3 regions of the Streptococcus hongkongensis genome follow, and region 1 is predicted to be linked to each of the others. Evidence: predicted binding sites of a transcription regulator. Region 1 holds the regulator's gene; each other region holds the start of a gene.
What was found. Region 1 encodes CtsR, which represses protease genes until heat stress. Its sites were predicted from a motif close to TTGGTCAAAAAAGGTCAAANA; they were not measured.

Region 2: ACVRZD_RS03395 (ATP-dependent Clp protease ATP-binding subunit) is a predicted target of CtsR. The motif match lies at 1,713-1,733, and genes of this name have one in related genera.
Region 3: clpP (ATP-dependent Clp protease proteolytic subunit ClpP) is a predicted target of CtsR. The motif match lies at 1,641-1,661, and genes of this name have one in related genera.

The regions. Positions count from the first base shown of each region.
Region 1 covers NZ_JBRUGD010000014.1:56,992-60,276, forward strand. The annotation lists gene ACVRZD_RS08925 (ATP-dependent Clp protease ATP-binding subunit) at 1-1,417, opposite strand, end outside; gene ACVRZD_RS08930 (CtsR family transcriptional regulator) at 1,410-1,877, opposite strand; gene ACVRZD_RS08935 (cold-shock protein) at 2,047-2,247, opposite strand; gene ACVRZD_RS08940 (hypothetical protein) at 2,561-2,833, shown strand; gene ACVRZD_RS08945 (cation:proton antiporter) at 2,835-3,285, shown strand, end outside.
Region 2 covers NZ_JBRUGD010000004.1:55,301-58,585, forward strand. The annotation lists gene ACVRZD_RS03380 (amino acid ABC transporter ATP-binding protein) at 1-440, opposite strand, end outside; gene ACVRZD_RS03385 (amino acid ABC transporter permease) at 437-1,126, opposite strand; gene ACVRZD_RS03390 (DUF1797 family protein) at 1,255-1,485, opposite strand; gene ACVRZD_RS03395 (ATP-dependent Clp protease ATP-binding subunit) at 1,773-3,285, shown strand, end outside.
Region 3 covers NZ_JBRUGD010000008.1:64,370-67,654, reverse strand. The annotation lists gene ACVRZD_RS06375 (YlbG family protein) at 108-383, opposite strand; gene ACVRZD_RS06370 (YlbF/YmcA family competence regulator) at 386-826, opposite strand; gene clpP (ATP-dependent Clp protease proteolytic subunit ClpP) at 969-1,559, opposite strand; gene upp (uracil phosphoribosyltransferase) at 1,890-2,519, opposite strand; gene ACVRZD_RS06355 (putative polysaccharide biosynthesis protein) at 2,838-3,285, opposite strand, start outside.

The DNA of each region.
Region 1 (3,285 bases):
TTTTATTTTTCTGGGATGATTTCAGTAACTTGGACACCTTTTTAAAGTCTTTGTCCAAAATTGCTTGGTCAATCGCTGATAAGATTGAAGGTCGCTCTTTTTTAACCAATCCTTGCACAGTTGCACTAGCTTCATCTAATAAATCAATGGCAGAATCCGGGAGATTTTTGCTAGTAAGATAGCGATGAGCTACCTTAACAGCTGTTTTAACAGCTTGGTCAGAAATTGTAACGTTATGGAAGTTTTCATAAGAAGCTTTCAGTCCCAGTAAAATCTGATAGGCATCTTCCAAATTTGGTTCTTCAATCAGCACTTTAGCAAAGCGACGTGACAAAGCGGCATCTTTTTCAATATGCTTTTGGTACTCTTCTTGTGTCGTTGCCCCAACCATATGTAGTGTTCCACGTGATAAGGCAGGTTTTAAAATATTAGCTGCATCTAATGTACTATCAATGCCACTGCCTGACCCCATAATTGTATGGAGTTCATCGACAAAAAGAATGATTTTCCCATCACTTTCAATATCATCAATGATTTGATTCATTCGTTCCTCGAAATCCCCACGGAAACGCGTTCCAGCAACAACACTCATCATATCAAGTTCTAAAACACGCATATCTTGCAGTTCATAAGGAATAGAACCATTGGCAATACGTTGTGCTAAGCCATAAGCAAGAGCTGTCTTACCGACACCAGCATCCCCTACTAAAACAGGATTGTTCTTGGTTTTCCGACTCAGAACTTGAATCATGCGGGTAATTTCTTTATCTCTACCAATCACTGGTTCAAGTAATCCTTGACTTGCCATTTCTGTTAAGTCTCTGGTAAAATCTGACAAATCACCAGCTGTACTAGCAGGCTTCATCATATCTGAGAAAGTTCCCGCACCTTTAGCTTTTTTAGGTTTACGTAACTCATGAATAGCCTTAATCGTTTCTTTACTGTAAGCCGCATGAATTTCCACTGCTTTTCGAAGATCGGCCAGTTTGGGTTGTCCTTGTCCGTCATCTTTTATTTTATAACCAGCCATTTCAAGCAGACGAACCGCCATAATGTCTGGATTGAGCAAGATGGCAAAGAGAACGTGTTCTGAACCAACTTCTGACGCATTAGTAACCAATCTAATCATCTCAGCAAACTTTAAAATATTAGAGAGTGTCTTTGACTGAGCTAACAGATTAAGCTCTTTAATATCATCTTGAGGGCTTTTACCAAGAGCTAAAATAGCTGCTGCTTCATATTCTTCATCTGCAATTTTACTATTAAATTCATTGAAAACTAATCCGGCAAGAGAATCTTCAACTTTTACCATGGCTAATAAGAGATGCCAGGTCTCCAAATGGGAACTGCCAAAACGTGTAGCTTGGTATTGTGCCTGCTTAAATATCTCTTGCATTTTTAGTGAATACTCAATCATTAATGCTTCCCTTTCTGTCAATACGTCGTAACAAACGATACAACATGCGTGCTCGAATACTTGAAGCATCCTCACCCAAAACATCATCTGTTGCCATAGCAAGAATGATATTCCCTTCTCGCTCTGTGACCAGTTTTTCGTCAAATAATAGTTGAATGGTATCAGTAAAAGCCTGCTGACTCACACGATCCCCCAATGTAGCATGCATTGAGCCAATCAACTGATGCTTATCTGAAAAATGAACCTTTGCAATCCGGATATAGCCACCGCCGCCTCGTTTGCTTTCTACTTCATAACCACGACTTTCTGTAAAGCGTGTTTTAATGACATAGTTAATTTGACTAGGAACAACTTGGAAAGAGTCTGCCAATAATGAACGCTTAATCTCAGCAATTCCTGAGTGTGCCAGAAGTCCTTTGATATATTCTTCAATGCTGTCTGATGTGTTTTTGTTTGGCATAATCTCACTCCTTTAATTCATCATTAATTAGTAGTTCCTGATTTTTGACTAAAACTGACTTTTATTATAACAAAATGCTCTCTGTTAATGCAAATGGAAATATCTAGTAGGGCTAACAAAAAATGAGTACCAAAAGGTACTCATCCATTTATACATGGTTAATTGTAAATTACAATTTAACGATGTTTACTGCTTGAGGGCCACGTTGACCTTCTTCAACATCAAATTCTACTTTTTGTCCTTCATCTAAAGATTTAAAACCATTAGATTGGATTGCTGAGAAATGTGCGAAGACATCTTGACCATTTTCAGTTGAAATAAAACCGAAACCCTTTTCAGCATTAAACCATTTAACTGTACCTTGTGCCATAATCATCTACTTCCTTTCTATAAAACTTTTTGTAAAAATAGAGAGAAACGATGATGTGGAACACATATACTAACTCACAAACTAATTTACTAGTCAAGTGTAACAAACTGGTATAGCAAAGTCAAGGCAAAACATTAAAAGCCTTTTAAAAAAAGATTAGATAGTAAGCGCTTTTCTTATATAATAGAGTTTTTCCTTGAGTTAATTTATTTTCTGAGCTAAAATGTGTCATAAAGGGATTATCTGTGTTTTATCCAAAATAATCAATCATATTAAAATTAGGGAATTTGAGTCTGATTCCCAAGGAGAAGAAATGCTGACTGAGTCAACTATTGTAAGTCGTGTTCAAGAAATGCGCCAAAAATACCTTTACGATAAATTGGATACTGCTAACTGCAGAGATTTCACTTGTAAAGATCTTAAAAAAGCTAAAAAGATTAAGAAAAAACTGATTGGCCTAGAAAAAGAAAGATGTCACCGTCTTATTGAGCATCAAGACATCACTCGCATAGATCAAAAAATCGCTTTATTAAAAGAAGAGTTTCAACAAGAAAACAAAATAAAGCAAGATCAGGACAAACTGTAATATGTCTATTCCTATACTGGTCATAAGCTTTCTTCTTTCTCTTATATTATCAAACGTTATTAATCGGATTTTTCCACAAATCCCACTTCCCGCCATTCAGCTCTTTTTTGGAATTCTGTATGGCATTTTTAATAAAGGACAGCAATTAATCATTGATCCGGAACTCTTCCTAGCTTTCGTTATTGCCCCCTTAAACTTCCGTGAGGGGCAAGAAAGTGATGTCAAGAGTTTCATCCGATCACGTGGTCTTGTCCTTTACCTCATTTTACCTGCTGTCATGATTTCCACTATCATCATGGGAATTAGCATTAAAACCTTGTTGCCTGTTGAGTTGCCACTTGCCTTATGTTTCGCCATGGGAGCTGCTTTGGCACCAACAGATGCCGTAGCTTTTTTGTCCTTAGCCAAACGCTTCCAGTTTCCTAATCGACTCAAAAGCACCCTCACTTCTG
Region 2 (3,285 bases), on a different contig from region 1:
TGCTGTTGGCCACCTGAAAGGGAAGCCGGATAGGCATTAGCCTTATCAACCAGACCAACCTTTTCCAAAAGAATTTGTCCATTTTGTTTAGCATCACTTTTACTAATGCCTTTTGTTTTAATTGGTGAGATTGTAATATTTTCCATAACGGTCATATTAGGAAAGAGATTAAACTGTTGAAAAACCATTCCCATTTTTTCACGCATTTTGAAAATATCATTTTTCTTATCAGTAATGTCGACACCTTCAAAGGTAATTTTCCCCTGACTTGGAACTTCTAATAAATTCATCGTTCTCAACAAGGTTGATTTCCCTGAACCAGATGGTCCGATGATTACAAGAACTTCTCCTTTTTCGATACTCAAGTCAATTCCTTTGAGAACATGATTATTCTCAAAGGATTTATGTAACCCTTCGATTGTTAATAGCGTTTGATTCATAAACTCTTAGCTCCCTGTCCCATTTTTTTCTCTAGTAATTGTAGTAACTGTGACATGACAGTTGTCACCATTAAGTAATAAAATGCAGCAAATAATAATGGCGTAATTGGTAGATAGGTAGCAGTAACAACAGATTGCGCACCATTCCATAATTCCATAACACCAATTGTTTGCAAGAGGGCACTGTCTTTAATAATAGTAATAAATTCATTGCCCAGAGCTGGTAAAATATTTTTAAAAGCTTGAGGTAAGATAACATAACGCATAGCATTTTTAGGACGAATCCCTAAAGAATAGGCAGCTTCTAACTGGCCTGCTGGAACAGCTTCAATTCCCGCTCTGACAATTTCTGATATATAGGCGCCGCTATTCAATGAAATAATAATTACCCCAGGTAGGAGGCGTGAAAAATCAAGATTTAAAACGCCAAATTCAATGACCGGCATCTGATTAAAATGCATCCAAGCAAAGGCAATCATTATTTGAACAACCATAGGTGTGCCACGAAAGATCCAGACATAAAAGTTAGCGAGCAATCTCAATGGTGGAAAAGAACTTCTTTTTAAAAAAGTAATAAAAACACCTAGTATAGTACCAAAAAATACGACTGAAATTGAAATTAAAATTGTGACGAGGACGCCATAATTAAAGTAGCCCCAATAGTGTGGCAGAAAAGAAAAATTCATATTTATACTCCAAAGTTCCTAAATAATAAAAAACAATGAAATAATTATAACACTTGCTGTATAATAATACAATACAAAAATAAAAAACCTGCTAATGCAAGTTTTCCACTACAAAACTATTGAAGTCATTAATATAATAAATCGTAAATTTCCATTGCAATTAAATCAATGCTATCAAATGAATATGATTCACGTGCATCAACATCACGTAATGTAAAAACTGGTCCAGTTTCAAGATCGTTAGCAAATGATACTTCTGCTACAACTACACCATCACGTTCAAAATTTCTTTTTAAATTGCCACCGTCATTAACCATTAATTCAAGGCGGTTGATGATTCTCACTAAATGTGATTCCATTTCAATTCTCCTATTTCTAAGTTTTCCATATTATTTTAACACAAATTACCCTAAACAAACACTAAAAGAGATAATTTTCTCAATCTTTTCAGTCATACTATTCAGGATCTTTCTTTTATCCTATTAAAAACAGTAAATCATGCATTTATCACTCCTAATAATAGAGTGCTAAAACAAGGAACTTTTTACTTGATTTCCTCTAAGAGGGTGCTATAATATGGTTATAAAGTTTGACCTTGTTTGACTATAAGTCAATCACGTTAATAGAAATGCAATGGAGGTATTCTATGCTCTGTCAAAATTGTCAATTAAATGAAGCTTCAATCCATTTATATACTAATGTCAATGGGAAACAAAAACAAATTGATTTGTGTCAAAATTGTTACCAAATCATGAAAACTGATGCTAATAATTCCATTTTAGGTGGTATTGGTGCTCGAAATGAGTCAAAACAGGATCCAGTCAATCCATTTTTTGATGATTTCTTTGGAGATCTCAATAACTTTAGATCTTTTGGAGATCTTCCAAATACCCCTCCAACACAAGCCGGAGGTAATGGTGGGAACAATGGAAAAATCCCTAACCAACAGTCTTCTCGCCACCAAGCGTCACAGACAAATCAGCAAGCTAAAGGCTTACTTGAAGAATTTGGTATTAATGTGACTGACATTGCTCGTAAAGGTGGCATAGACCCTGTAATTGGACGCGATGAAGAAATCACACGCGTTATTGAAATTCTAAATCGACGAACTAAAAATAACCCCGTCCTAATCGGAGAACCTGGTGTTGGGAAAACGGCTGTCGTCGAAGGGTTAGCCCAAAAAATTGTTGATAGTGATGTTCCCTATAAACTCCAGGGGAAACAAGTCATCCGCTTAGATGTGGTCAGTCTTGTTCAAGGAACAGGCATCCGTGGCCAGTTTGAAGAACGCATGCAAAAATTGATGGAAGAAATCAGAAATCGACAAGATGTCATTTTATTTATTGATGAGATTCATGAAATTGTCGGTGCCGGGAATGCTGGTGACGGGAATATGGATGCTGGAAATATTTTAAAACCAGCCTTAGCTCGTGGCGAGTTACAACTTGTTGGGGCAACAACTCTAAATGAATACCGTATCATTGAAAAAGATGCCGCCCTTGAACGGAGAATGCAACCTGTCAAAGTTGAAGAGCCATCTGTTGAAGAAACAATAACTATTCTAAAAGGTATTCAAGGTAAATATGAAGATTACCATCATGTGAAATATACTGATGATGCCATTAGTGCAGCAGCAACATTATCTAATCGTTATATTCAAGATCGTTTTTTACCAGATAAAGCCATTGATCTATTGGACGAGGCTGGTTCAAAATTGAATTTGACTTTAACCTTCGTTGATCCAAAAGAGATTGATCAGCGTCTCGTCGAAGCTGAAAACTTAAAAGCGCAAGCTACTCGTGATGAAGACTATGAACGCGCAGCTTATTTCCGTGATCAAATCATTAAATATAAAGACTTACAAAAACAAAAAGTTGAACAAGAAGATACGCCGATCATCACCGAAAAAACAATTGAGAGTATCCTTGAAGAAAAAACGAGTATTCCTGTTGGCGAGTTAAAAGAAAAAGAACAATCGCAATTGATTCACCTAGCAGATGACCTTAAATCTCATGTCATTGGGCAAGACGATGCCGTTGATAAGATTGCAAAAGCTATTCGTCGTAATCGCGTTGGTCTCGGCTCACCAAATCGTCCTATTGGTTCTTTCCTATTTGTAGGGCCAACTGGGGTCGGCAAAACTGAATTATCGAAACAAT
Region 3 (3,285 bases), on a different contig from region 1:
AATACAGAATTATCTGAAAATTGTCAATAATTTAGAATACATTTTTTAAAATAAAATAAAAAAGCCATAAAATAGTATTTTTAGGCTTTTTTTAGCTTATTTAATTGTCAGATAATTCCAGATGCCATCTCGTCTTGACGATGTAAATTACCAACAAAGTCATGATTAATGTCGTCAAATCCAGATAATTTCACATCTTTTATAAATTTTAACTTTCCAATTTCTTTGATTTTACTATCAACATCCTCTGTATTAATATATAAGACCAAATATCTAGAGCGTTTGGAATGATAATATAAATCACCATACTTTGTCACTTTTCTAGCATCACGATTATAATATAAATAAATAATAATTCCGATTCTATCTTGTTTTGAATACATGTTCAATCCTTTTCTTTGATATTTTGGTACCGCCCATGCTTTGGGTGTTTTTTTCTAGATGCCAATGGCAAACCTGTGTCGATAAATATCGTAGGTGATACAGCACTAGCAAGTTGTTGGCTTATTTTAGCTAAGATTTCTTGGCATGCTATCTCAGCATATCTTAACGCAATGATATTGGGACTGGTATCAAGTTCCTTTTTCTTAGCCAAAATTGATTTCCTCATTTCTCTCAATTCCGGCCGAAACCTAATAAATTCTTCTTGAGTATAGTTATCTGTTAATTGCTTTAGCTCTGAAATAGACTCTTGCAGCTCGTGATCATTATCAACTATCTTTAGTTTTTCTTTATAATTAATAAATTCAGGAGAACTTACCAACTCATTAACCAAAGAATCAATGGCATCTTCAATTATAATAAGATCTTCATTTATGACTAACATATCTTGATTATAACATAATGTCCTGTAAACAGTTGATAAAGCTCATTATTTTTATCCAAATTCTCCTATAAAATAAAAAGCATCCCAATCGTTAGAGTTTTTGTCTAACTTTCGGGATACCATCCTTTTTCAAGGGCATGTTTTATTTAAGGCTATTATTTTCCATGATTTCATCAATGAAACCATATGCTAAGGTTTCCTTAGCATCCATCCAGTAATCTCTTTCAGCATCTTTATGAATTTGCTTAATTGTTTTACCAGAATTATCTGCTAAGATTTTTTCTAGACGTTTACGAGTTTTTAACAATTGCTCCGCAACGATAGCCATATCTGATTGTTGCGTACCACTTCCAGCTCCCCCCATCGGTTGGTGGATAAGGTATTCAGCATTTGGCAACATAAATCGTTTACCTTTTGTACCTGATGAGGCAATAATTGTTCCCATCGAAGCTGCCATCCCCATAACAATCGTTTGGACATCAGATTTAATAAAATTCATTGTATCTACAATTGCTAACCCTGCAGAAACAGAGCCACCTGGAGTATTTACATAAAGGTAAATATCTTTGGTATTATCTTGTGCATCCAAGAATAATAGCTGAGCAATAATAGAATTTGCCATATTATCCTCAACTGGACCCGTTAGCATAATAATACGATCTTTTAAAAGACGTGAATAGATATCATAAGAACGTTCACCACGGCTTGTTTGTTCAATAACAACAGGAATCATAAAATTCTCCAATCTAATTTACTATTTTTGAGATGATACTCTAAAATAGGTAATCTATAATGATGACCTTATTATAGTCTATTGGTCAATATAGGTCAAATAATAAACTTACTTTTAAAAAACTTTCTAGCCAATAAACTAGAAAGTTCTCTGAATCAAGCTTCATTTCAGAAAAGACACTCAAGGCACCTGACTTTAATGCTTAATAAATAAAAGTACACCAGTGTTCTTCTGTCTCCATTTCTGATCTTATCTAAGTAAACAGCCACTGGAGTCTGAGGACTCGCGCCTTTGTTTCAGGGCTCATCTAAGTAAAGATCCCCCGGATCTTTACTTAGTACCAAACAAGCGGTCACCAGCGTCACCAAGACCTGGAACAATGTAGCCGTGCTCATTTAGCTTTTCATCCAAGGCTGCTGTAAAGATATCAATATCTGGATGGGCATCTTGTAATTTTTTAACACCTTCTGGCGCTGCCACTAAGCAGACAAATTTGATATTAGCTGCACCACGTTTTTTCAATGAATCTACTGCTAAGATTGCAGAACCACCTGTTGCTAACATTGGGTCAACAACAAAGATTTGACGTTGGTCAATATCTTCTGGTAATTTTACTAAGTATTCAACAGGTTCAAAGGTCTCTTCATCACGATACATACCAATATGTCCAACCTTAGCAGCTGGAACAAGACTTAGAAAGCCATCAACCATTCCAATACCTGCTCTTAAAATTGGAACAATAGCTAATTTTTTCCCAGCTAATTGCTTTTGAACTGTTTTTGAGACAGGTGTAGTAATCTCTACATCTTCAAGTGGAAGATCTCTAGATACTTCATATCCCATTAACATTGCGATTTCATTGACTAACTCACGAAAATCTTTTGTTGACGTCGTTTCACGACGCAAAATAGATAATTTGTGCTGAATTAGTGGATGCGAAATAACTTGAAATTTTCCCATTGTTGTTTACTTCCTTCTTATTTTTTTCACTTGTAACATTATAGCAGAATTCTTCAATTTTTGCAGTTATTTTTCAATCCATACACCTATAATTTACATGTTTTACGATCAATTCAATTAGAGTACGAAGCCACTAAAAAGAGTCTGGAACAAGTGTTCTCAAACTCTCTTTTTATAAAGATTTATGTATGTTACGCAGTTATTGAGTGGGCTCTAATACCTTGAAAATCAACTGTTACAGCCCTACTCAACTTTGCGGAGGTAGGACGACAAAATCAAATTGCTACGGAATTACTGATTTTTGTACCACTCTCAGACTTAAGTGATATTAAATTTGCGTCGCAAGTTATTTGCTCTGCTATTGCCAATCAATTTATCCAATTGATGGGTAAGTAATGTTAAGTAACCATAGACTACAAATCCAAGGCCGCCAATAATCAATAAATAAAGGAGACTGACAATACGGCCATCAGTTGATAAGAAGAATCCTAATAGCCAGTTGCCAAGTGCAACAACAATTCCCATGACGACAGTTAGTATGGTGAGTAATAAAATTTGGCGGAAAAGTAAATTCCGATTAAATCTAGTTACTTGATGCAAACGACGAATCATCAAAACAATTGGCAAGAGCAATCCAAAGGTGGTTGCAAGTAGAGGGCCATAAGCATGGAATAAATAAATAGATGGAATCTGTAAGACAAGCTTAACAATGACACCATAAGCGAAATAGAGCATGGCTCTTCTATTTTCAAACAAAGCTTGCAGC